Regions from separate parts of the Sedimenticola sp. genome, predicted to be linked through region 4. Evidence: predicted binding sites of a transcription regulator. Region 4 holds the regulator's gene; each other region holds the start of a gene.
The links. Region 4 encodes FliA, which starts transcription of late flagellar genes. Its sites were predicted from a motif close to GCTAAAGTTNNNNNNNNNNCNGCCGATA; they were not measured.
Positions count from the first base shown of each region.

Region 1: a site for FliA is predicted at 2,204-2,231, ahead of ACQY5R_RS00740 (flagellin). Genes of this name have one in related genera too.
Region 2: a site for FliA is predicted at 2,620-2,647, ahead of ACQY5R_RS02760 (methyl-accepting chemotaxis protein). Genes of this name have one in related genera too.
Region 3: a site for FliA is predicted at 2,586-2,613, ahead of ACQY5R_RS00945 (transglutaminase-like cysteine peptidase). Genes of this name have one in related genera too.

Region 1 covers NZ_JBNKFS010000001.1:143,021-149,016, reverse strand. The annotation lists gene flgL (flagellar hook-associated protein FlgL) at 1-308, shown strand, start outside; gene ACQY5R_RS00745 (flagellin) at 464-1,966, shown strand; gene ACQY5R_RS00740 (flagellin) at 2,343-3,842, shown strand; gene ACQY5R_RS00735 (flagellar protein FlaG) at 3,904-4,335, shown strand; gene fliD (flagellar filament capping protein FliD) at 4,397-5,773, shown strand; gene fliS (flagellar export chaperone FliS) at 5,807-5,996, shown strand, end outside.
Region 2 covers NZ_JBNKFS010000003.1:79,034-85,029, reverse strand. The annotation lists gene ACQY5R_RS02760 (methyl-accepting chemotaxis protein) at 140-2,488, opposite strand; gene ACQY5R_RS02755 (NAD(P)/FAD-dependent oxidoreductase) at 2,721-3,905, opposite strand; gene ACQY5R_RS02750 (DEAD/DEAH box helicase) at 4,046-5,458, shown strand; gene ACQY5R_RS02745 (DUF3820 family protein) at 5,478-5,705, shown strand; gene ACQY5R_RS02740 (plasmid pRiA4b ORF-3 family protein) at 5,745-5,996, opposite strand, start outside.
Region 3 covers NZ_JBNKFS010000001.1:190,057-196,052, forward strand. The annotation lists gene ACQY5R_RS00940 (EAL domain-containing protein) at 1-1,778, opposite strand, end outside; gene ACQY5R_RS00945 (transglutaminase-like cysteine peptidase) at 1,846-2,484, opposite strand; gene ACQY5R_RS00950 (proline--tRNA ligase) at 2,725-4,449, shown strand; gene fabA (3-hydroxyacyl-[acyl-carrier-protein] dehydratase FabA) at 4,513-5,028, shown strand; gene cpdA (3',5'-cyclic-AMP phosphodiesterase) at 5,416-5,996, shown strand, end outside.
Region 4 covers NZ_JBNKFS010000001.1:23,527-29,522, forward strand. The annotation lists gene ACQY5R_RS00145 (chemotaxis protein CheA) at 1-2,023, opposite strand, end outside; gene ACQY5R_RS00150 (protein phosphatase CheZ) at 2,036-2,749, opposite strand; gene cheY (chemotaxis response regulator CheY) at 2,783-3,157, opposite strand; gene ACQY5R_RS00160 (RNA polymerase sigma factor FliA) at 3,214-3,954, opposite strand; gene ACQY5R_RS00165 (MinD/ParA family protein) at 3,951-4,790, opposite strand; gene flhF (flagellar biosynthesis protein FlhF) at 4,825-5,996, opposite strand, start outside.

The DNA.
Region 1 (5,996 bases), 120 kb from region 4:
CCCTTGATCTCTTGGCCACGGAGCTGGAGTCGGGGAATTCAGTCACGCGTTATATCACCGATGTGCAGTTGGCGATGGATAACCTGATCGAAGTGAGGACCTCTGTGGGCGGTAGGCTCAACGCGATCGAGGAGCAGACATCGGTGAATGAAGATCTGCTTTTGGCACTGGAAAAGCACCGCTCCGAGGAGCGGGACCTTGACTATGCCGAGGCCATCACCCGCTTTGAAAGCCAAATGGTCGCCCTGCAGGCGTCTCAACAGGCGTATGTGAAGGTGAAAGGTCTCTCCCTGTTCAACTACCTCTAAACGGGGGCGGCGAACAGCGGCATTGGCAAATGGAGACTATAGGCGAGACACCGGTAGTGGGAATGCAGCAACGTTCAGACCGGTTTGAATTTTAATCATCAACCTGAGCAGGTGGGCACCGAAGTGGCCGCTAAAGGGGAATAAGGAGCAAGACAATGGCACAAGTCATTAATACCAATATCATGTCGCTGAATTCCCAGCGGAATCTGAACAAATCCCAGGAATCCCTGGCGACCTCGATTCAGCGTCTCTCAAGCGGTCTGCGTATCAACAGCGCGAAAGACGACGCCGCCGGTCTGGCCATTTCCGAGCGGATGACCGCTCAGATCCGGGGTCTGAATCAGGCTATCCGAAATGCCAATGACGGTGTGTCACTGGCCCAGACCGCAGAAGGTGCCTTGGCCGAAACCTCAAACAGTCTGCAGCGTATCCGTGAGCTGGCCCTGCAGTCCGCCAACTCCACGAACTCCGCCTCCGACCGTGCCGCTCTGCAGGCTGAGGTCAACCAGCTGAAACAGGAGATTGACCGGGTCGCCAGCACCACGGAATTCAACGGTCTGAAACTGCTGGACGGTACCTTTACCGCTCAGAGCTTCCAGGTAGGCGCCAATGCCAATCAGACCATCAATGTCACCATGGCGGGTGCTTCCGGTTCCGATCTGGCCAACAATACTGTGGCGGCAACCAATTCAACGGTCGACTTCGGTACCACCGCAACCGGTACTTCAGCCGCCACCCTGGCCGGTGTTACGTCACCGTTGGCAACCGCCCAGACCATTACCGTATCCGGTACCCTGGGTTCCGCCACCCACACCACCACCGCGGGTGACAGTGCCTTCGCCATTGCAGCCGGAATCAATGCGATTAGCAGCAGCACGGGTGTGACGGCGGATGCCTCCAATACTGCGACCCTGGGCAGTCTGTCGGCTAACGGTACAGTTTCTCTGACGCTGGGCAGTGGCGGCACGACCTCTACCATTTCCGCAGCCATTACCACGACCGACTGGGATGCGTTGGCCACCGAGATCAACAAGGTGAGCGGTACTACCGGTATCACCGCTGTCTCCAACGGCGGCACCATGACCTTGAGTCAGGCGGATGGTAAAAATATCAATATCGAAAACTTCGATCACTCCACCGCCAGTGCCACAATTGTGGTGGGTACCACGGCTATCGGATCGGATCCGGAGACCCTGACCCAGGGCGCGGCTGATAGCACGATCGTAACGGGTAGGGTCGACTTCAACTCCAACAGCACCTTCTCGGTCTCCTCCAGTATTGCAAATACGGCGGGCAGTATCTTGAATGTGGCTGCCAATACGGCTGTGGGTTCGACCGCCCAGCTGTTGAGTACGGTGGATGTGGGTACGGCCGCCGGGGCCAATACCGCGATCAATATCATCGATGCGGCGCTGGCGACGGTTTCCGGTATTCGGGCGGATCTGGGTGCAATACAGAACCGTTTTACTACCACCATCTCCAATTTGAGCGCCACGGCCGAGAACCTCTCGGCGGCCCGTTCACGTATTCGTGATGCGGATTTTGCGGCGGAGACGGCAGAGCTGACCCGTTCACAGATCTTGCAACAAGCCGGTGTGGCCATGGTTGCGCAGGCGAATTCGTTGCCGCAAAGCGTGCTGTCGCTGCTCCAGCAATAATAGGCAAAACAGAGGGTTATTGAATATTTGATCCTGCTGAATGGTGATTCTTCCAGCACCCAGGTGATCCGATGACGGGGTGTTTGAAGGGTGGTAACAGGGTCCCTCCTCCGGATGGCGTGAGGTCATCCGGAGGAGGGATTTAGCTGACAAATGGCAGTTAACTATTTGTAACCAATGGGAAAAAATGGAATGGACTGTATTGTGACTGTCTTCTCACGATTTTTTGCTATTTCACTTAAAGAATCCACGAGTATGGCCGTTACAGACATCGGAGGCGGTGAATACCAGATCAAGACTCCGGTATATCCGCTAAATATTAACCTGACCCCGAGGGCACCCAGGCGGTAGCTAAAGGGGAATAAGGAGCAAGACAATGGCACAAGTCATTAATACCAATATCATGTCGCTGAATTCCCAGCGGAATCTGAATAAATCCCAGGAATCCCTGGCGACCTCTATCCAGCGTCTCTCAAGCGGTCTGCGTATTAACAGCGCGAAAGACGACGCCGCCGGTCTGGCCATTTCCGAGCGGATGACCGCCCAGATCCGGGGTCTGAATCAGGCTATCCGAAACGCCAATGACGGTGTGTCACTGGCCCAGACCGCAGAAGGTGCCTTGGCCGAAACCTCAAACAGTCTGCAGCGTATCCGTGAGCTGGCCCTGCAGTCCGCCAACTCCACGAACTCCGCCTCCGACCGTGCCGCCCTGCAGGCTGAGGTCAATCAGCTGAAACAGGAGATTGACCGGGTAGCCAGTACCACGGAATTCAACGGCCTGAAGCTGCTGGACGGTACCTTTACCGCTCAGAGCTTCCAGGTGGGTGCAAACGCCAACCAGACCATCAACGTGACGATCTCCGGTGCTTCCGGCTCCGATCTGGCCAACAATACCGTGGCGGCAACCAATGCCACCGCTGATTTCGGTACCACGGCGACCGGTACTTCGGCTACCACCCTGGCGGGTGTTACGTCTCCGCTGGCAACCGCCCAGACGATCACCGTGTCCGGTACCTTGGGTTCCGCTACCCACACCACCACTGCGGGTGACAGTGCCTTTGCTATCGCTGCCGGTATCAACACTATCAGCAGTAGCACCGGCGTAACGGCAGATGCCTCCACTACTGCGACCCTTGGAACCCTCTCCGCAAACGGTACTGTAACCCTTACCCTTGGTAGCGGTGGTACGACTTCAACCGTTTCTGCAGCCATTACTACGACTGACTGGGATGCGCTGGCCACCGAGATCAACAAGGTGAGCGGTACTACCGGTATCACCGCGGTCTCCAATGGCGCCACCATGACCCTGAGTCAGGCGGACGGTAAAAACATCAATATCGAAAACTTCGATCACTCCACCGCGAGTGCTACGGCAGTGGTGGGCACCACCGCTATCGGTTCGGATCCGGAGACCCTGACCCAGGGCGCGGCCGACAGCACCATCGTAACCGGCCGTGTCGACTTCAACTCCAACAGCACCTTCTCGGTTTCGTCCAGTATTGCCGTGGGTGCGGGTAGTATTTTGAATGTGGCCGCCAATACAGCCGTGGGCTCAACCGCCCAGCTGTTGAGTTCGGTGGATGTAGGTACCGCTTCGGGTGCCAATACGGCGATCAATATTATTGATGCGGCGCTGGCAACGGTCTCGAGCCTGCGGGCGGATTTAGGTGCGGTGCAGAACCGCTTTAGCACCACTATCTCCAACCTGGGCGCTACGGCAGAGAACCTCTCGGCGGCCCGTTCACGTATTCGTGATGCGGATTTTGCCGCGGAGACGGCAGAGCTGACACGTTCGCAGATTCTGCAGCAGGCGGGCGTGGCCATGGTGTCACAGGCTAACGCGCTGCCGCAGAGCGTGTTGTCACTCCTCCAGTAACATGGAACTGGCATGGGGCTTAGTTTGACTGAGCCCCATGCCAAGTTAATAGGTGATAGCCATGGTAAATGAAATCTCTCAGAGTATGTTGGGCGGTGTAGTTGCCCAAGCAAAAGGAGCTGCAAGTAGTGCCGGAAGGGTGCGGGAGAGTTCGGATATCGAAAGAGTGGTACCGGTTGCTCATATCTCGCCCAGTAAGGAGGCGAAAGCAGCTAAACGCCAATCTACGGCTGCGGATGGGCAAAAACTCGACAAGGCCGTTGAGCAGTTGAATGAGTTCGCGCAATCTGTACAGCGTAAACTGGAGTTTTCGGTAGATGAAGAGAGTGGGAAGACCGTTATTAAAGTCATAGACAAGGAGTCTGGGCAGATGGTCAGAAGTATCCCCTCTGAAGAAGTGCTGGATATGCAGAAACGGCTCAAGGAGACGAGCGAAGCTATATTTAATAGTGGTAATGCAGGAATCTCTCTGCTATTTCAGGGTAAGGCATGACGTGATACGGACAGGGATGTCCGTATTATCAATTGATTTGAAGCATTAACAGGAGGCCGGCATGGCCATATCGTCAGCAGGTATCGGCTCGGGATTGGATGTCAATTCGATCATCACCCAGTTGATGGCTATTGAACAGGAGCCGCTGCTGAAGCTGGATCAGAAGGAAGCAACGGTTCAGGCGGAAATCTCCTCCTTCGGTTCGATCAAAAGTATCCTCTCATCACTGCAGACCAGCCTGGATAAACTGAAGGATACCGCTACCTTTCAGGCGAAAAATGCCAGCTCGTCTGATACGGACATATTTACCACTTCGGCCGATACGACGGCCGTTGCCTCTTCTTATGACGTCACAGTAAATCGGCTGGCCCAGCGCCATAAAATGGCGTCAGATGAGTTTTCCAGTGCGACGACCTTTGGCGGTGGAGCCGGTGATGAATTAACCCTCACAGTTGACGGCACCAGCTTTACGCTCGACCTTTCCACTGCGATGACGTTGAGCGAGATTCAGGCCGCCATTAATGTCGATGAAAATACCACCAATATTACAGCTGGTATTATTACCGGTGATAGCGGCAATCAGACGCTGGTTCTCACCGCCAAAGATATGGGTTACGACAAGCGTATCCAGCTCTCCTATGGCGGCGCAATTACCGCCGGGACTTTTAATCTTGCTACGATTAACACCGATGCCAACAATGTATTGATCGCTTCTGACGCAGAGCTTGACGCCTCGTTGACGGTGGATGGCGTCGCGGTTACGCGCAGTTCGAATACCATAAGTGATGTGGTTTCTGGACTGACCATGACGCTGAAAAGTACCGGCAGCGCGACGGCAACGATTGATAACAATACGTCGTCAGTAAATGGTGCGGTGACGGCCTTTGTCAAAGCCTTCAATGAAGCGCAGACCACGCTTGCCGATCTGGCAAGTAGTTCCCTGCAGGGGAACAGCATCGTCAATAATATTCAGACTCAAATGCGCAACGTGTTTAACAGCAAAGCGGGTGTTTCGGGTAGCATCAATTATGCAGCCGAATTGGGTATCGCCAGTGTTTACGAGATCGGCGGCACCAATAAGGGCACCATTGCCTCGGATAGTGATACGTTGACGACAGCGTTAGAAGATCAACTGGATGATGTCATCAGTTTCTTTACTGATGAAACCAATGGATTTGCCGCACGTATGGACACCATGCTGGACGGCTTCTTGAAGTCTGGCGGTGTGCTTGACGGCATGGTGGACAACGCCAACAATCGGATAGACAGCATTGAGCAGAGCCGGGACTCCCTAAGCAGGCGACTGGTCTCAACCGAGGCGAGATTGCGTAGTCAATATACTGCCCTGGATGCGCTGATGTCGCAATTGACGACAACCAGTTCATATTTAACTAACCAATTGGCAAATTTGCCGAATCTGTTTAGCAAGAAATCATAGATAAAACAAAACATTCCGGATTAGGAGTAAATAATGGCAAAATCGCGGGTGAACAGTGCACTCTCCCACTACAAGAGTGTCAGTGTCTCTTCAGGTGTTGAAGATGCCACGCCTCACCGTCTTGTCCAGATGCTGATGGAAGGTGCTCTGGATAAGATTGCCGCCGCAAAGGGGCATATGTTGCGTAATGAACCGGCCGATAAAGGGCGCTATATCAGTTGGG
Region 2 (5,996 bases), on a different contig from region 4:
GCCGCACAGCTAGGTCGCTGACTCTATTGATTTAATAAATATCAGCCCATGTCTATCTTTCTCTACACATCCATCCTTTACTCCATAAAAAAAGCGCCTCCTTTTCAGGAGACGCTTTGATCATCAGACAAAACAAAAACTAAATCTTAAACTGCCCAACAATACGCTGCAGTTGTCCCGCAAGATTGTTCAGCCCTTCACTGGCGGAGGCGGTCTGCTGTGCACCCCTTGCGGTGTGCTCGCTGATTTCGTTGATACCCACCACGTTGCGGTTGATCTCTTCCGCCACCACGCTCTGCTCTTCCGCTGCGCTGGCGATCTGGGTATTCATGTCGCTGATTTGATTGATGGCGTTTGTGATGGATTCCAGCACTTCGCCGGTACGCACCGCGAAGTCGGTACCCTTTCGCGCCTGGGTGTTGGTTTCATCCATCGCCTTTACTGCTTCTTTAGAAGCCGCCTGCAGGCGTTCAATCATCTCTTGAATCTCTTGCGTCGACTGTTGGGTACGGGAAGCCAATGTGCGGACTTCATCCGCCACCACGGCAAATCCACGGCCCTGCTCGCCGGCCCGCGCCGCTTCGATAGCCGCGTTCAACGCCAGCAAATTGGTCTGCTCGGCAATGTTGCGGATCACGTCCAGGACGCCGCCAATCTCGACGCTATCCTGCTCCAGCCTACCGATCACACCGGCGGCTTGTTCAACCGTCGCTGAAAGGTGATGAATGGTTGCAATGCTTTCATCCACCGTACCCTTGCCTTCGGTCGCTTCGTTCCTCGCCTGCATAGCCGAATTGGCGGCGGACTCGGCGTTCTTCGCCACTTCCTGTACCGTCGCGGCCATCTGGTTGGTGGCTGTCGCGGCCTGTTCGGTCTGCACTTGCTGATTGCCGATGCCGTCCCGTGTCTCTTCCGACACCTTGGATAGCTGCTCGGCGGAGACCGACAGATTCTGTGTCACGCTGTTCAGCTCGCCCACCACGCCCTGCATCTTATCCAGGAAGCGGTTGAACCAGCCAGCCAGTTCACCCAGTTCATCTTTGCTGCGATCATCCAAGCGGCGGGTCAAGTCACCCTCGCCCTCGGCGATATCCTTCACCGCATCCACGGTGCTCTGGATCGGCCGCACGATCAGGCCGGTAAAGACCCAGCCAATTAATGCGCCAACAACAAACACCACTACGGCAATGCCAATAGCCACGCCGGCAATGGTACTCTTCAGCGATTCGACAGAACGGAATGCCTCTTCCGTATTCATCTTGGCGATAACCGCCCACTTGAATCCGGAGATGCTTAACGGCGCGTAGGCGGTCAGCACATCCACACCACGGTAATCCGTGTACAGCGCCACACCCGACTCACCCGCCAGCGCCGCCTCGGAAGCCTTTGATTTCAACTGCTGCACCCCGATACCTGAATGCTTGGCTTTTACCTTGGCCACCTGTTCCGCCGACATACCGGACTTACTCAGGCTATCCAGATAGCCCGCTTCATTTTCTATCTGGAAGCGGCTGTCGCTACGCAGCGTGTAGTCGCCGCCGACGATAAAGCTTTCACCCGACTCACCCAGTCCGACATCGGCCCATTTATGTTCATGGGTCATCACCGCTGAAATACGTTCGGCTGAAAGTTGGAAAATCAATACACCGATGCGCTTGCCGCGCGTGAACACCGGCGAGGCGACAAAGGCGGTTTGATTATTATAGGAGGGGGCATAGGCGGAAAAATCGGTCATGGCAATAAAGCCGGGCTCTTCCGATTCATTGGCTTTTTTGAACACCTCGGCCAGCGCAGTTCCCGCAAAGGGCCCATCCAGCAACGAGGTGGCGTAGTCGACTTTCTTGGCCACCGAATAGATCACATCGCCGGTCTTGGCATCGACCAGGAAGATATCCTCATACCCGAAGCGCTCCTGATAATCCCGTAATGAACCGTGGAATCGCTTGTGCATTACCTCATACAAAGAGCCGTCTTCCGGGGTGATCAACTTGCTCTTTTCACCCAACGGATTGGGGTTGGCGGTAATATAGGAGTTCTGCAGCGTAATGCCGGTGCCACTCAGCTTCTCCACCCACTGTCCGGCATCGATAGTAGCCCCGCCGTTCTGCTTCTTGTACTCATCCATAAACGGCCCGGTATACAGGGCCACCAGATCCTGACGCATCTTATCCAGTTTGGCTTTTCCCGCGTCGCCGGTCGCTTCGACGCTGCTCTGATAGAGGCGATAGGCGTTCGGCAGCGAATTCAAGGCATCGATAATCATCCGGTTGTCAGACAGGGTGACGATCTGCGCCTGCACCCTGGAAAAATAATTTTCGATCGCTTTTTGCGTACTGTTCCTAAGCGCGATCATCTGATTCTGCGCTTTGGTTTCCAACGCCTCACGTCCATTGTCTACGGCGACCCACCCCAGTACGGCGCTGACGATCACCACGGGGATGAGCATCAGCAGACTGGCGCCTACAGTCAGTTTGGTTTTGATCTTCATAGTTAAAAATGTCCCAACCGGCAAGCCGGATTGTTCACCAGGTATTTGTCTGTATGTGGGTGCCAACAGGTAGGTACAATCAACCACAATCCCACGAGGTGCCGCCGTGTCTTCAGCGGTCTTGTATGGAGTAGCGACAGTTGCAGATTAAACTTAAGTCGAATTGCTTATTGGAGAATAGATAAGCACATCACTATATGCTTCTAAATTTCCACGGCTTTTAATGGGGTTGTTAAACGTATTGTCCGGCGGCATAACCGGATGACCAGGCCCATTGAAAATTGAACCCGCCAAGATGCCCGGTCACGTCCATCACCTCGCCGACAAAATAGAGGCCCGGCTGACGTCGGCTCTCCATGGTTTTAGAAGAGAGCTCATCGGTATCCACACCACCCAGCGTTACCTCTGCGGTACGGTAGCCCTCCGTTCCCGAGGGTTTTAACTGCCAATGATTCAGGTGCCCGGCAATCTCTTGCAGCAGGCTATCCGGCATATCGGCGATCGGGCGCTCCGACCATTGCGGCCAATAGAGCGCCATCAACTCTGCAATTAGTTTCTTAGGTAACTGTTTTGCCAAGAGATTTTTCAAAGAGCCGCGCGGATGTTGTTGTTTGAAATCCCGCAATAACGCAACCGCATCCAAATCCGGTAAGAGATTCACCCTTATCGTTTCGCCCACCTTCCAGTAGTTGGAGATCTGTAACACCACCGGGCCACTCAATCCCCGATGGGTGAACAGTAGTTGTTCAGAAAAGAGCTGGTCACCACACTGTATCGTTACCGGCAGGGAGATGCCGGCCAGCCGCTCGGTCACCCCTTTCATCCGGTCAGTAAAGGTGAAGGGGACCAACCCGGCCCGCTGCGGTAATACATTCAGGCCGAACTGACTAGCAATGTCGTAGCCGAACCCGCTCGACCCCATACTCGGGATGGAGAGTCCGCCCGTGGCCACCACCAGGGACTCGGCAAGAAAACCGCCCTGATTCGTGCTCACCTGATAGAGATGTTCGCCACTGACTGCCGCCACCTCGCAGCTGGATTTCAAGGTGACGCCGGCCTGCTCGCACTCCGACAGCAGCATGTCCAGGATTTCACGGGCGGAATCGTTACAGAACAGCTGTCCATGCTCCCGCTCGTGATAGGCGATACCGTAACGCTCGACCAGGGCAATAAAATCCCACTGGGTGTAGCGCTTCAAGGCCGATTTACAGAAGTGGGGATTTTGCGAAACATAGTTGGCCGGCTCCACAAACAGATTGGTGAAGTTGCAACGCCCGCCACCCGACATCAGGATCTTCTTACCCACCTTGCGGCTGTTATCCAGAAGCAGCACCCGGCGACCACGGCGGCCGGCCGTGGCGGCGCACATGAGGCCGGCGGCACCGGCGCCGATAATGATCACATCGTATTGGTTCACTGGTTCGTCCGGGATGAAGATATGGCTCGGCAGTCGATGCCCATAAGACGTTCCCTGCAAATTGCCACGCGATTGGCCGCTATTATCACATAGAACCGGCCATTCCATCGCCGAGGGATTTATCCCAATCGCCCCCGCCAATGGATTACAATAGCGGCTCTTTCGATCTCATTGCACACAAGGTGACCCCGTTGCTCTCCAGCTTGCCCCTCCACCCCCGCCTGCTTCAAACCCTGGACGACCTGGGCCTGAATGAACCGACCCCGATCCAGCAGCAGGCCATCCCGCTAGCGCTGGAAGGGCAAGACTTGATCGCCAGTGCCGAGACCGGCAGCGGCAAGACCTTCGCCTTTATGCTGCCGACGCTGGATCGCCTGCTGAATACCCCGGCACCGGATAGCGGCACCCGGGTGCTGATTCTGGTACCGACCCGGGAACTGGCGCACCAAATCCTGAAACAGGGAGAGAAGCTGATCAAAGGTACGCGCCTGCAGATCGGCCTGATCACCGGGGGCGAATCGTTCAAATACCAGCGCGCCCTGTTCCGCAAGAACCCCGAAATCATCGTCGCCACGCCGGGCCGGTTGCTGGAACACCTGGAACAGGGCACACCGGACTTCCAGGGTCTGGAAGTGTTGATCCTGGACGAGGCGGATCGCATGCTGGACATGGGGTTCAGCGACGATGTATTGAGCATCACCGGGCAGTGCAACAGCGAGCGCCAAACCCTGCTGTTCTCCGCCACCCTGAGCCACCGGGGTTTGAAAGGCATTATCGATACATTACTGCGCGACCCCGCGGTCATCACACTCAGCACGGTCCGCGATCGGCACGGCAGCATTACCCAGCAGATCATCCCGGCCGATGACAAAATCCACAAAAAGAACCTGCTTGCCTGGTTGCTGCAAAATGAAACCTTCGACAAGGCCCTGGTGTTTACCAACACCAAGTTACAGGCGGATGCCCTGGGCCCCGAACTGCGCAAGCAGGGTTTGCGGGTCGGTGTACTGCACGGCGACATGACCCAGGATGAGCGCAACCAGATGATGGGTCTGCTACGCCAGGGAACCATCAAAACCCTGGTCGCCACCGACGTCGCGGCCCGCGGCCTGGATATCAAAGGCGTGGACCTGGTCATCAACTTCGACATGGCCCGTAGCGGTAAGGATTATGTGCACCGGATCGGGCGTACCGGACGTGCCGGTGAACAGGGTTTGGCCATATCCCTGATCTCTCATCAGGAGTGGAACCTGATGACCGGTATCGAACGCTATTTGAAGCATGAGTTCGAGCGTCGCCTGATCAAAGAGATCGCCGGCAAATACCGTGGTCCGAAAAAACTGAAGCGCTCCGGCAAAGCCGCCGGCGGGAAAAAGAAAACCGCTTCCACAACAGCGGAAAAGGCCAAAAACAAAAAGGCCAAACAGCGATTGCGGGACAAGAAAAATATCGGCAAACGGCGTCAGCCCAAAGACGCTGAAACGGCCGTACCCCGTGAAGCGGGACACAAACCGCTGACGCGGAAAGCCAGCAAACCGGCCGCCTCCGACTAACACGACTGTCTATCGAGCCATGTTTGATAAACAAGACCTGGTCAAACTCGCCAAGATGGAGATGCCGTTTGGCAAGTATCAGGGCCGGGTATTAATCGATCTGCCGGAGGCTTACCTGATCTGGTTTGCCAATCAGGGTTTTCCGGAAGGTCAACTGGGACGGCTGATGGCCCTGGCGTTGGAGATCAAGATCAATGGACTGGAGAATTTGATCGAACCGCTGAAACGCATGCCCACTATCCATTGAGTATCGATCGAAAAACTCTGTAGTGAAGGATCGCGCGGATCAACCCAAACGGAGATGCTTTTCCCGCAGCAGCTCGTTGGTGAGGCCGATATCGAACAGATCAGGAGAGAACTCACCGCCGATCCAGCGGATCATATAGTCATGTTCGGGATGGGAGGGATCGGCCGTCGCCTCAAGAAATTCATCGTAACCGGGCGGGCCGCCTACATCTTCCGGCGGACAGGCGCGTTCGCCGTAACAGCAAACCGGCAGGGTCTGTGACAAGTCGTAAGGGAGGATCTCCTCCAGCAC
Region 3 (5,996 bases), 170 kb from region 4:
CTGCCATCGATTTTCAGGTAATCGATCTTCATCGAGCGTAAATAGGCTAGCGAACTGAAGCTCCTGCCGAAATGATCGATCGACAATTTTGCGCCAAAGCCAGTGACCAGATCTAGCAATGCGTTGACCTTGTCAATCAACGACACAACCCCATACTCCGGCAATTCAAAAATAAGGCGTGATGTCAGCTCGCGATTGTCTCCCAATCGCTCCGCCAGCCACTTCATAAATCCGGCTGTCGTGATCGATTGCAGTGAGAGATTCACGGCATAGCGCGTCTGATCTTCGCCGGACGCTCGCAGACGTTGCAATACTTGACTGATCACGGCCTTATCAATTTCTGCGGTCATATTCAGGCTCTCTACCTGTGGCATGAACAGCCCTGCGGTCAACAAACGGGCTTGATCAGGATGCTCCAGATCCTGTGGGATCCTGACCAAAACCTCCTGGTGCAACAGTTGGCGGTCCGCACGGGTCACCACCGGCTGATAGTGAAGTTGAATTCGCTCACGTTGTAACGCCTCACCGATAAACGCACGCCATTCGGCAGCACCCCGTATCGGGCTCGCCTGCCCCTCTTCGGGCCGGCTAAGATGCCACCCATTGGCACCCTTGCTCTGGGCAATACGCAACGCCATATCGGTCTCCGCCAGCAGTTCGGAGGCACTCTGGCGACCATCAAACAAGCCAATACCGACATGCCCCACATCCGGGTTATCCAGCTTTCCACTGCCGTAAAGACCGGTCAATAGCGCCACCAACTGCTCAGCCAAGCGTGGAATCTGGTCATCGGCACACTCTTCTACCAGCAGCGCAAAATCGGCACCGGCAAGATGGGCAAGCTGACTTCTCGGCCACTGGGCGGATACCGTCTCCAACGCCCTCGCCGTCTGCCCCAATAGCGCATCACCCGCACTATAACCATGCGCATCGTTATAGCGTTTGAAATCCTTCAGCTGCACCAGGCAAAGCGCACCGCGGGAAAACTCTTCGGTGGAGTCGATCTGGTTAACCAGCAGATCCATAAAAAACCGCTTATTGGCCAGACCGGTTACCGGATGCTGATGAGCCTGGCGCCGGAATCCGGCAGCGAGACGCTCCAGTTCATCCAACATCTGTCGCACCTTAGCCGACATCCGGTTCATCGCCTCTACCATGCGTCGTATATCAGGCGTTTTGGGTAATGGATCCAGGATCGGGAATTCACGGTTGCAGATGGCATTGGCTTGCTGTTCAACCGACTTCAGGGGCCCCAATACCCTCTTCAGTATCAACACACCGATTACTAGAGCGGCAACGGCACTGACCAGGAACCAACGCAATGTTCCGGCGATGTTTTCCCATAGTTGACGATAGGCGTAGCCGGGATGGCTGCTGATAACAACCCGCCCCCGCTGAACCCAGCCATCCATGAGGACGGATACACCCTCCGGCGTCGTTAGCGGCAACATGTTGATAAACCACTCCGGTACACCTTCAAGCTGCACCGGCAACACCCGATCTACCCAGGGCTTACCCTGCATATCTTCGATTCGAATGGAGCGATAGAATCCGCGGTCAAAGATAGCATCGGTCATTGAAGTGATCGTCGCCAGATCCATATCCGCCATGTAGGGAGAGATCGACAATCCCAGCGAAGTAGCGGCATCCTGGGCATGCGACTCCAACTGCTTTTCCAGATAATCCCGGGTGTTATGTACCGTGATCAGAAAGGTCCCGACAAAGACCAACAGCAGCAGGGTGACAATCAGTGCCACCAGTTGTTTTGGCAAGGTCATAATAGGCTTACCTCAGCGCTCCGCTTATTATTCTGTTGTGTAAGAAATCGACTGTATTGCTTGGGCTTCATTGCGCCGTCTCCCGGGCCATGCGTGCCTTCAGGTCCTGCCAGAGGCTAATGCGGCTCGACGACCCCACCTTCTCACCCCGTCCCCGGCTCTTGGCCAGCCACAGCCCCTCCGCATTGAAGCTGTATACCGGAGCCAGATCACCACGCTTGTCAGCCGAGAGGATCTGACCGTTGAGATTGTCCAGCACCAGGGGAATCGCCCCCTTCTCTGGGTAGTAGGTCAATACCATGTGCGCCTGGTTTAACTCCAGAGCCTTCACATACATAATGCGCATCTTCTCCTCCGGCACCCCCATCTCCCGCAGCGTAAAGTATTTGGCGATGGAGTAATCCTCACAGTCGGCCTGGCCGCGTCCCAGTGCTTCCGCCGGTGTAGCCCAGTAATCTTCCTTACCCCAGATATTGAGGTCGGAACGGTAGGTAAGCCGGTTGAAAAAGTCGTTTACCAGGGTCAGTTTTTCCGTTTCGTTCGCGTCTGGATGCGTCTCCATCAGATTCTGCCACTCGACTATTCTGTTTGCAGCCAGCTCGCCATAGGTCTGCTTGGCCCACTGGATCAGCGCGGCACTGACCAGAGAGTCGCTAGCTACCACACCACCCAGTAACAGCGCTATTGCCAACACAATCCAACGCATCCAATGCCAGTGAATTCTGGCAAGCGGAGCAGGGTGATAAGCTGTGGCTGGTGCAATGAACAATGGGCTACCGCTGATAAAATCAATATCCAATAGAGTTTTTTCGGCAGCTAGCGGGAATGCTGTAGCCCCGGCAGATAAAGCGGCAACCCCAATCTAATCGTCGTCATCCATTTGTCCCGACCAGGGCATACCGTTAGAATAGGCGCATTTTGCACCCACACCCCCTGGACCCCGGACATGCGCACATCCCAATTTCCTCTTCAGACCGTCAAGGAGACTCCCTCCGACGCCGAGATCAGCAGTCACCAGCTCATGATCCGAGCCGGCATGATCCGCAAACTCGCCGCTGGTCTCTACACCTGGCTGCCGCTGGGCCTGCGGGTGCTGCGCAAGGTCGAAGCCATCGTCCGGGAGGAGATGGACCGTTCCGGTGCACTGGAGGTACTGATGCCCTCCATCCAACCGGCCGAATTATGGCAGGAATCGGGACGTTGGGAGCAGTACGGCCCGGAACTGCTGCGCCTCAACGACCGGCACAAAAGGGCTTTCTGTTACGGTCCTACCCACGAAGAGATCATCACCGACCTGGCCCGTAACGAGTTGCACAGCTACAAACAGCTGCCGATCAACTTCTACCAGATTCAAACCAAATTCCGCGATGAGATTCGGCCCCGTTTCGGCGTCATGCGTGCGCGCGAATTCCTGATGAAGGATGCGTACTCTTTCCACGTCGACCAAGCCTCCCTGCAGCAAACCTATGATTTGATGCACCAGACATACAGCCGTATCTTTACCCGTTGCGGTTTGGAGTTCAGGGCGGTACAGGCGGACAGCGGCAGCATCGGCGGCAGCGCTTCGATGGAGTTCCATGTATTGGCCGATTCCGGTGAAGATGCCATCGCCTTCTCGACCGAGAGCAATTATGCCGCCAATATCGAAACGGCTGAAGCGGTGGCGCTTGGTACTGGCCTCGCCGCGCCAAACGAGACATTGCGACTGGTCGACACACCCGAGACCAAAACCATTCAGAACCTGGTTGACCAATTCAATCAACCCATTGAAAAAACAATAAAAACACTGATTGTTGTCGCCGCCGAGGAGGAACCGGCCGACTACGTTGCCCTACTGGTACGGGGTGATCATGAACTGAATGAAATCAAGGCAGAGAAACTGCCTGAGGTGGCAGCACCCCTGACCTTCGCCAGCGAAGAGCAAATCCGTGAAGCGATCGGTGCCGGCCCCGGATCCCTGGGCCCGCTCAATCTGCCGATCCCCTGCATCATCGACCGGACTGTCGCCCTGACCGCGGATTTCAGCGCCGGGGCCAATCAGGATGGGAAGCACTATTTCGGCATCAACTGGGAACGTGACCTGCCCACACCGAAGGTTGCGGATATCCGTAACGTGCAGGAGGGGGACCCCAGTCCGGACGGCCAGGGCACCCTAACCCTGGCCCGGGGTATTGAGGTCGGGCATATCTTCCAGTTGGGAAATAAGTACAGCGAGGCGATGAAGGCATCGGTATTGGATGAAAATGGCCGGAGCCTGGTAATGGAAATGGGTTGCTACGGCATCGGTGTCTCCCGCGTGGCCGCCGCCGCCATTGAACAGAATCACGACGACAAGGGGATCATCTGGCCAGCCGCCATCGCCCCCTTCCAGGTCGCTCTTTGTCCAATGAAACTGAATAAATCACATCGGGTTCGTGAAGCCACTGAGCAACTCTACCGGGAGCTAAGCGCCGTAGGCATTGAGGTACTGATGGATGATCGCGGTGCCCGTCCGGGAGCCATGTTTGCGGACATGGAATTGATCGGTATTCCTCACCGGATCGTAATCGGCGAGCGCAGTCTGGACGAAGGTAAACTGGAATACCGCGGCAGGTGTGACAGTGACAACAGTATGATCGAAATAGATCGAATCGTACCCTTCCTGCAGGAGCAATTGAGCCCACAGACCTGATTTCCAAGGAGTCAGGCATCGCGTCTCATACCTGAAGACAATCACAACAGAGAAACTGGATTCATGGCAAAAGTAGAAAGCTTTACAAGAGAGCAGCTGCTGGATTGCGGCTACGGCAGAATGTTTGGCGAAGGCAACGCGCAGTTGCCTGTCCCCAACATGCTGATGATGGACCGGATCACCCGGATTTCCGATGAAGGTGGCGCCTACGGAAAGGGAGTGATTGAAGCGGAGCTGGACATCACGCCAGACCTCTGGTTTTTCGATTGCCACTTCCCCGGCGACCCGGTCATGCCAGGTTGTCTGGGACTGGATGCCATGTGGCAGGCGGTCGGCTTCTTTCTGGCCTGGTTAGGCAATCCTGGCCATGGTCGGGCACTGGGTGTCGGCGAAGTAAAATTTACCGGACAGGTGTTGCCCAGCGCAAAAAAAGTTTCCTACCACATAGACCTCAAGCGGGTTATTACCCGTCGTCTGGTCATGGGGGTTGCCGATGCGGTCATGAAGGTGGATGGACGGGAAATCTATAGCGCTAAAGACCTGCGTGTAGGCCTATTTGTCTCAACCGACAACTTCTGAACCACGTAACCGACCGGACCGGACAACCAAACAGATGGGTGAAATCGAACTGACGTAACCCATCCGTTATGACCTCCCTATTTGCATGTCCAGGGAACCGGCCCCTTATCCAACCTGCTTTAGCTTCCCGCCGTCCAAAAGTCCACAACTCGCGGCCCTCCTAGCACGCTTTTCAAACCAGGATAGCGACTTGTTGAACTAATACAGACACATCCTGCAACGAAATAGGAACCTAAAAAAATGTGACCCAGTCCACAAAAAAGCAGGTTTCAGAGAAAAAATCCTTATAGTGGAGCGGTATTGCCGCGTTCATCACATCCGCGCCAGATACAAAATTGCCCTTCATGACTTAATATTCAGCTATATCGGTCGACATCTGGTTTTAATATGGCCCAAGACATCGTCAACCTTAACAGTCAGAAACCTGCATCCTCGCGGAAACGGCAAGCCATTAGGATTTTGCAGGTCACTGACTGTCACCTGCATACCGATACAGAGTGGAAACTGGCCGGTATCAATACCCAACTCAGCTTCGAGTGGGTGATGTCCCTGGCTGAGCGGCATAAAGCGGAAACCGATTTACTACTGCTAACCGGCGACTTGGTTCACGACGCCTCCGCCATTGGTTACACCCGCCTCAAACGATATGTTGAGGATTTCGGCATTCGGGCTTGCTGCCTGCCGGGAAACCATGACAAACCGGACATGCTCCGCACCCACATGCAGGGCCGGTTGGTCGAGACCCCCAAAGAGATCAAATTGGGTAACTGGTTAATCGTCCTGCTCGACTCCACCCTACCGCATTCTGAAGGGGGACATCTGAGCGACCAGGAGTTGCAGACACTGGATAACGCCTTGGGCAACCATCCGGAACACCATGTACTCATCGCCCTGCATCATCATCCGATACATATCAACAGCGCCTGGATGGATAAAATGGCCCTGGACAATCCAGCGCCCTTTTTATC
Region 4 (5,996 bases):
CAACGTGACCGACCGATTCACGGTTCTCCCGCGAACTGTTCGGCACCAACCACTTATGCAGGTAGAAAAGCGGTAACGCCCGCTCACGAACCATGATGGTTAACTGTCCATCCACTACATTGGTACGGCGCAGATCCAAATTAAATATTTCCACCACACTCGCCAACGGCAAGGCAAACGGCTGCGTACCTAAAACCACCATCAAGGTTGGTAGAATGGCCAGTGTCAGCGGCAGTTTAATGGTGATCAAACTCCCTTTTCCGTACTCGGAGTCAATCTCAACCTGGCCATTCATCTGGGCGATGCGGGTCTTCACCACGTCCATGCCGACCCCGCGTCCCGAAACATCGGAGATCTCTGTCTTGGTCGAGAACCCGGCCGCGAATATCAGGTTATAGCAATCTTTATCATCCAGACGCGCCGCGGCCTCTTCATCCATCATGCCCTTCTCAACCGCCTTGCGACGCAGCACATCGGGATCCATGCCTTTACCGTCATCAGCGATCGTCAGCAGGATATGGTCGCCAGCCTGAGCCGCTGAAAGTACCACCTTGCCTTTACGGGGCTTGCCGGCCGCTTCCCGCTCATCCGGACTTTCGATGCCATGATCCACCGCGTTACGCACCAGGTGCACCATGGGATCGGAGAGCGCCTCGACCAGATTTTTATCCAGGTCGGTCTCTTCACCGTGCAGTTCAAGATCGATCTCCTTCTTGAGACTGCGTGCCAAATCCCTCACCACCCGGGGAAAACGGCCAAATACCTTTTTCACCGGTTGCATGCGGGTCTTCATCACCGAGTTCTGCAGATCCGAAGTCACCACATCCAGATTGGCTACCGCCGTGGCTACCTCTTCGTCTCCAAGCTTGGCCTTGAGCGTTTCCAGACGATTGCGCACCAACACCAGTTCGCCGACCATATTCATGATCTCATCCAACCTGGCGGTATCAACACGGATAGTGGTTTCTGCCGTAGCCGGAGGGGCCTTGCGGGCTTGTCCGGCGTCGTTTTTTTCTGGGGCCTTTGCTTTTTCAGGGGCAGATCGCTGTATAGTCGGCTTCGGCTTTTCCGACGGTTTTGAGGCCGGTTTAGCTGGCTTGGCGGCAGCACTTGACTTGGCGCTCGGAGCTTCCGCCACGCCATTGATCGCGCCGAACTGACCCTTGCCATGCAATTCATCGAGCAGGGCGTCGAACTCTTCTTCCGTTATCTCATCGGAGTCTGCCGTCGCGGCAGCGGCGACCTGGGGGACAGGCGATTTGGCCCTGGCGGCGGCCGCCTTCTCTTCAGCCGCCGTCGGCACCCCCTTAAACTGCCCCTTTCCATGCAATTGATCCAGGAGGTTTTCAAACTCTTCCTCAGTGATGTCATCACCGCCAGCGGGAGCCGCCTCAGTTACCGGCTCCGCTTTCACCGGGTCGGCTTGAGCGGGAACGCCGCCGTGCTTGCCGGTTCCGTGAAGCTGGTCCAGCAGCTTTTCAAACTCCTCTTCGGTAATATCATCGCCGCCAAGCGCCGGGTCGACAGGCGATCCTGCTGCCTCAACCACCTGGGCAGGTTCGGGGTCTGATTCGGGTTCGGGCTCAGATTCGGCTGCGGATGTAACAGTAGGAACCTCATCCGCTACTTCACTTTCAGGAACAGCCAATTGGTGGAGCGTTTCAATCAATACCGGGTCAGCGTCATCCGGCTCTTCACCCGATTGCACCTTGGCAAACATCTCATTAACAACGTCGAGCACCTGGAGCACGGCGTCCATCAGGACCGCATCTACCCGACGCTGCCCCTGGCGCAAAAGATTAAATACGTCCTCTGCGCGGTGGCAAACCGTTACCAGCGGGTCAATACTCAGAAAACCTGCGCCGCCCTTGATGGTATGGAAGCCACGAAAAACCGCATTCAAGAGATCATAATCGTCGGGGCGTTGTTCTAGATCCACCAACTGTTCATTCAGTTGCTCAAGGATTTCCCCGGCCTCAACCAGGAAGTCCTGCAGGATCTCGTCATCCATATCAATGGCCATGCTTCGACACCTCTAAAAGCCCAAACTGGATAGCAGGTCATCCACATCATCCTGTCCATTGACCGTATTGCCCTGATCAATGCCGGGAATAACGGGTCCTTCCAGTTTCTTTGCATCTTTTTGTTTTTCTGGCAATTTTGAGCCGGATATCCGAACCAGCTGTACCAGCTTGTCTTCAACATCGTGTACCAGGGTGATCACTTGCCGGATAATTTGTCCGGTCAGGTCCTGGAAGTCCTGAGCCATCAACACATCGGTCAAATGACTATGCAACTGCTTCGACCTTTCCGTTGTCAAGGTCAGAAAACTACCCAAATCCTTACTCAACTCCCGAAAATCATCGACCGACAGCTCCCGATTGCAGAAGCGTTCCCATTGCGCTGAAATTGCCAGTGCCTTTTTGCCCAGGTCATCCGCCAGCGGTAACCCTGCTTCTACGGCTCCCAAGGTTTTATTGGCGGATTTTTCAGTCATGCTGATTACGTAGGTCAATCGTTCACTGGCATCCGGAATATCTATTTGTGCCATCTCATTGATGCGGGGATCCAACAGAAACTCATTGATCGCCTCATGCAGCTCCCGTGTGAGCCGCCCTACCTCAACAAACAGTTTGCTCTCAACACCTTCCGAGAGCATGGCGCTAATATGCGTCGCCTCTTCCTCGTTGCCTGCCTCAAGCTGTTCAACCAGTTGTCTTGCCAGCATCAGACGTTCATCACTATCCATACAGTTCTCCAGACGGATTTGTCATGCTGACGCTTAGCTGCCTACACGTTCAAAAATCTTGCTTATCTTCTCTTCCAGAGTTACGGCGGTGAACGGTTTCACCACATATCCATTGACACCTGCCTGTGCCGCCTCAATGATCTGTTCGCGCTTTGACTCAGCCGTTACCATCAACACCGGCAATTTCACCAGATTCGGATCCGCACGCACCGCCTTCAGCAGATCAATACCGGTCATACCCGGCATATTCCAGTCCGTTACCAGGAAATCAAAGTTACCTGACTGCAACATGGGCAAAGCGGTATTACCATCGTCTGCTTCCTGAGTGTTGGTAAACCCCAGGTCCCGAAGCAGATTCTTAATAATCCGTCGCATTGTGGAAAAATCGTCCACAATGAGAATCTTCATGTTTTTATTCAAGGCAACCTCCAAACTCGATGCCGTTATGCGTTTTCATAAACCGATCAGAACTCATCTGTATCGGATAACCAATCTGCCAGGCGGGCGCGTAGTCGCAACGTCGCCTGGCTATGTATCTGGCACACCCTGGACTCACTGACGCCAAGAACCTGGCCAATCTCTCTCAAGTTCATCTCTTCGTCGTAATAGAGTGCGATAACCAATCTCTCTCTTTCCGGCAAACCGGCGATAGCCTCTGCCAGGGCCTTCTTAAAGGCGTCTTTCTGCATGCCGTCAAACAGCCCCGCCGACTCGCTGTCGTTGCCGTCGTAGGGGAGCTCGCCCACCGCCTGCAGCTCTTCAATACTAAAGATCCGGCAGCCCGCCGCATCCTGCAGAATGCGATGATACTGAACTAAATTCATATCCAGTATCTCTGCCACTTCTACATCCCGTGCATCCCGCCCCTGTTCATTCTCTATGGATCGCATGGCATCCGCGACCATTCTGGCTTTCCGATGTACTGACCGGGGAGTCCAATCGCTACGCCGAATCTCATCCAGCATGGCTCCCCGTATGCGAATCCCTGCATAAGTTTCGAAGCTGGCCCCCTGGCTGGGATCGTAATTTCTGCTTGCCTCAAGCAAACCGATCATCCCTGCCTGTATCAGATCATCCGCCTGAACATTGGGTGGCAGACGGTTCATCAGATGATAAGCAATACGCTTGACCAGTGGCGCATGCCGGTTCACCAAGGTGTCGGCATCCATCTCCTGAATCGCGGTATAGCTCGCTAATCCGTTCACCGGCCTATCTCCCCGCTCTGACTTGTGTATTGAATCAGCCGTTCCACGAAGAACTGCAGGTGCCCGCTAGCACCGTCCGGTACAGGCCAGTTATCGGCCTTTTGCGCCAGATTCTTGAATATTTTTGCGATATGGCTACGCGGGTTGGCTTGAACCACGGGTTTTTGTGATTTCACGGCCTTTCTGAGATTTTCGTCGTAAGGAATGCTGCCCATGTAGGTAAGCATAACATCCAGGTACTGGTCTGTGACACGGCACATCTTGTTATAAAGATTGCGCCCCTCTTCAGCCGTGCGGGTCATGTTCGCCAGAATACGGAACCGATCCAGCCCATACTCCCTGTTGAGCAGCTTGATCATGGCGTAAGCATCCGTGATTGATGCCGGTTCATCGCAAACCACCACGATTAACTCCTGCGCCGCTCGACTAAAGCTGACCACAGTATCGGAGATACCCGCCGCCGTGTCGATAATCAACACATCCAGATCGCCGCCCACATCACTGAAGGCGCGGATCAGACCGGCATGCTCAGCGGCACTCAATTCGGCCATCTGCTGCACACCCGATGCCCCGGGCACCACCCGAATGCCGGCCGGCCCCTGCAATACGACCTCTTCCAGAGAGCGTTCACCACTTAACACATGGGACAGGTCGTACTGCGGATGCAGACCCAATACCACATCGATATTGGCGAGCCCAAGGTCGGCATCGAGCAACATCACTCGACGCCCCATCTCCGCCATGGCAACGGCCAGGTTTACCGAAATATTGGTCTTACCGACTCCGCCTTTACCTCCCGTGACCGCGATTACCCGTACCGGTGTAGGCTGTACCATGCGTCTTAATCCTGCTGCTTGATCAGTTATTGGGTCAACCATGAGCATTTGCTCTCGCACCTCCGAGCGCCAGGGCCAGGTATTCGTCGGAATACTCCGCGCCCCCATTGCTACATGCCACGGCCTTGCTGACCAGCGTATGCGAACGAGCCAAATGGAGGTCTTCGGGTACCTTCTGACCGTCAGCAAAAAAGGCCAAGGGTAGCGCCTTGTGTATCAACGCTGAAAGCGCACCACCCAGTGAACCGGCCTCATCCACTTTCGTCAAAATACAGGCCTCGGGTTTGGCCGCACCAAACGCGCTGATCGCCTGTTCCATGGAGGAGTAATCGGTGGCGGCAGAGAGGGTCAGGAAGCTGCGCACACCCTGACCGGCCACATCCAGCAGTGCCAGCTGTTCACTCAGCCTGACGTCACGCTGGCTCATACCGGCCGTATCGATCAATATCAACCGTTTACCGGTCAATCCGTTCAGCGCCACAGCCAACTCTTCGCGAGTGCCAGCTGATCGTACCGGGACATCCAGGATCCTGGCATAGGTATTTAACTGCTCCTGGGCGCCGATGCGGTAATTGTCTGTGGAGATCAACGCCACTTGACGGGTGCCGTAACGCAGGGCAAAACGGGCGGCCAGCTTAGCCACTGTCGTGGTCTTGCCCACACCGGTAGGACCAATTAGCGCAAACACTCCGCCCTGTTCCAGCAGATCATCACCGACGGTTTGGATCTGGTTGGCAAGATAATAGAGTGCCTTTCTCCAAGCCTGGTCAGCTGTCTCTACGTCGGTGACGCTTTCAACCAGCTCACCGCAGATATCGGGACTGATGGAGAGTCCCATCAGTTTGCGGAAAAGGTCACGCGTCTCCGGCTTGTGGTGTCCCATCTCCCGCCAGCTTAATCCGGAAAGCTCATTTTCCATCATACGACGAAGTGCCCGCATCTCCTGACGCATTTCAACCAGGACCGGATCCTGACTCCACTCCACCTTGGGAATTACCTGCTCCTTCAATGCAGCCACAGAAGCTACAGGTGGGGTGGATGCGGCAGCGGGAGCACTTTTCCGCTCCTGGCGGGTCGATTTGACCGGCTCCAGCGTGGGTTTCGTATGGATTTCCGGCGAGGGGATAAAGGCGGCGGCATCATAATCAATAGCCGCCACCAGCTCGACACCACCATCGACCTTTTTGTTGGAGAGAATGACCGCAT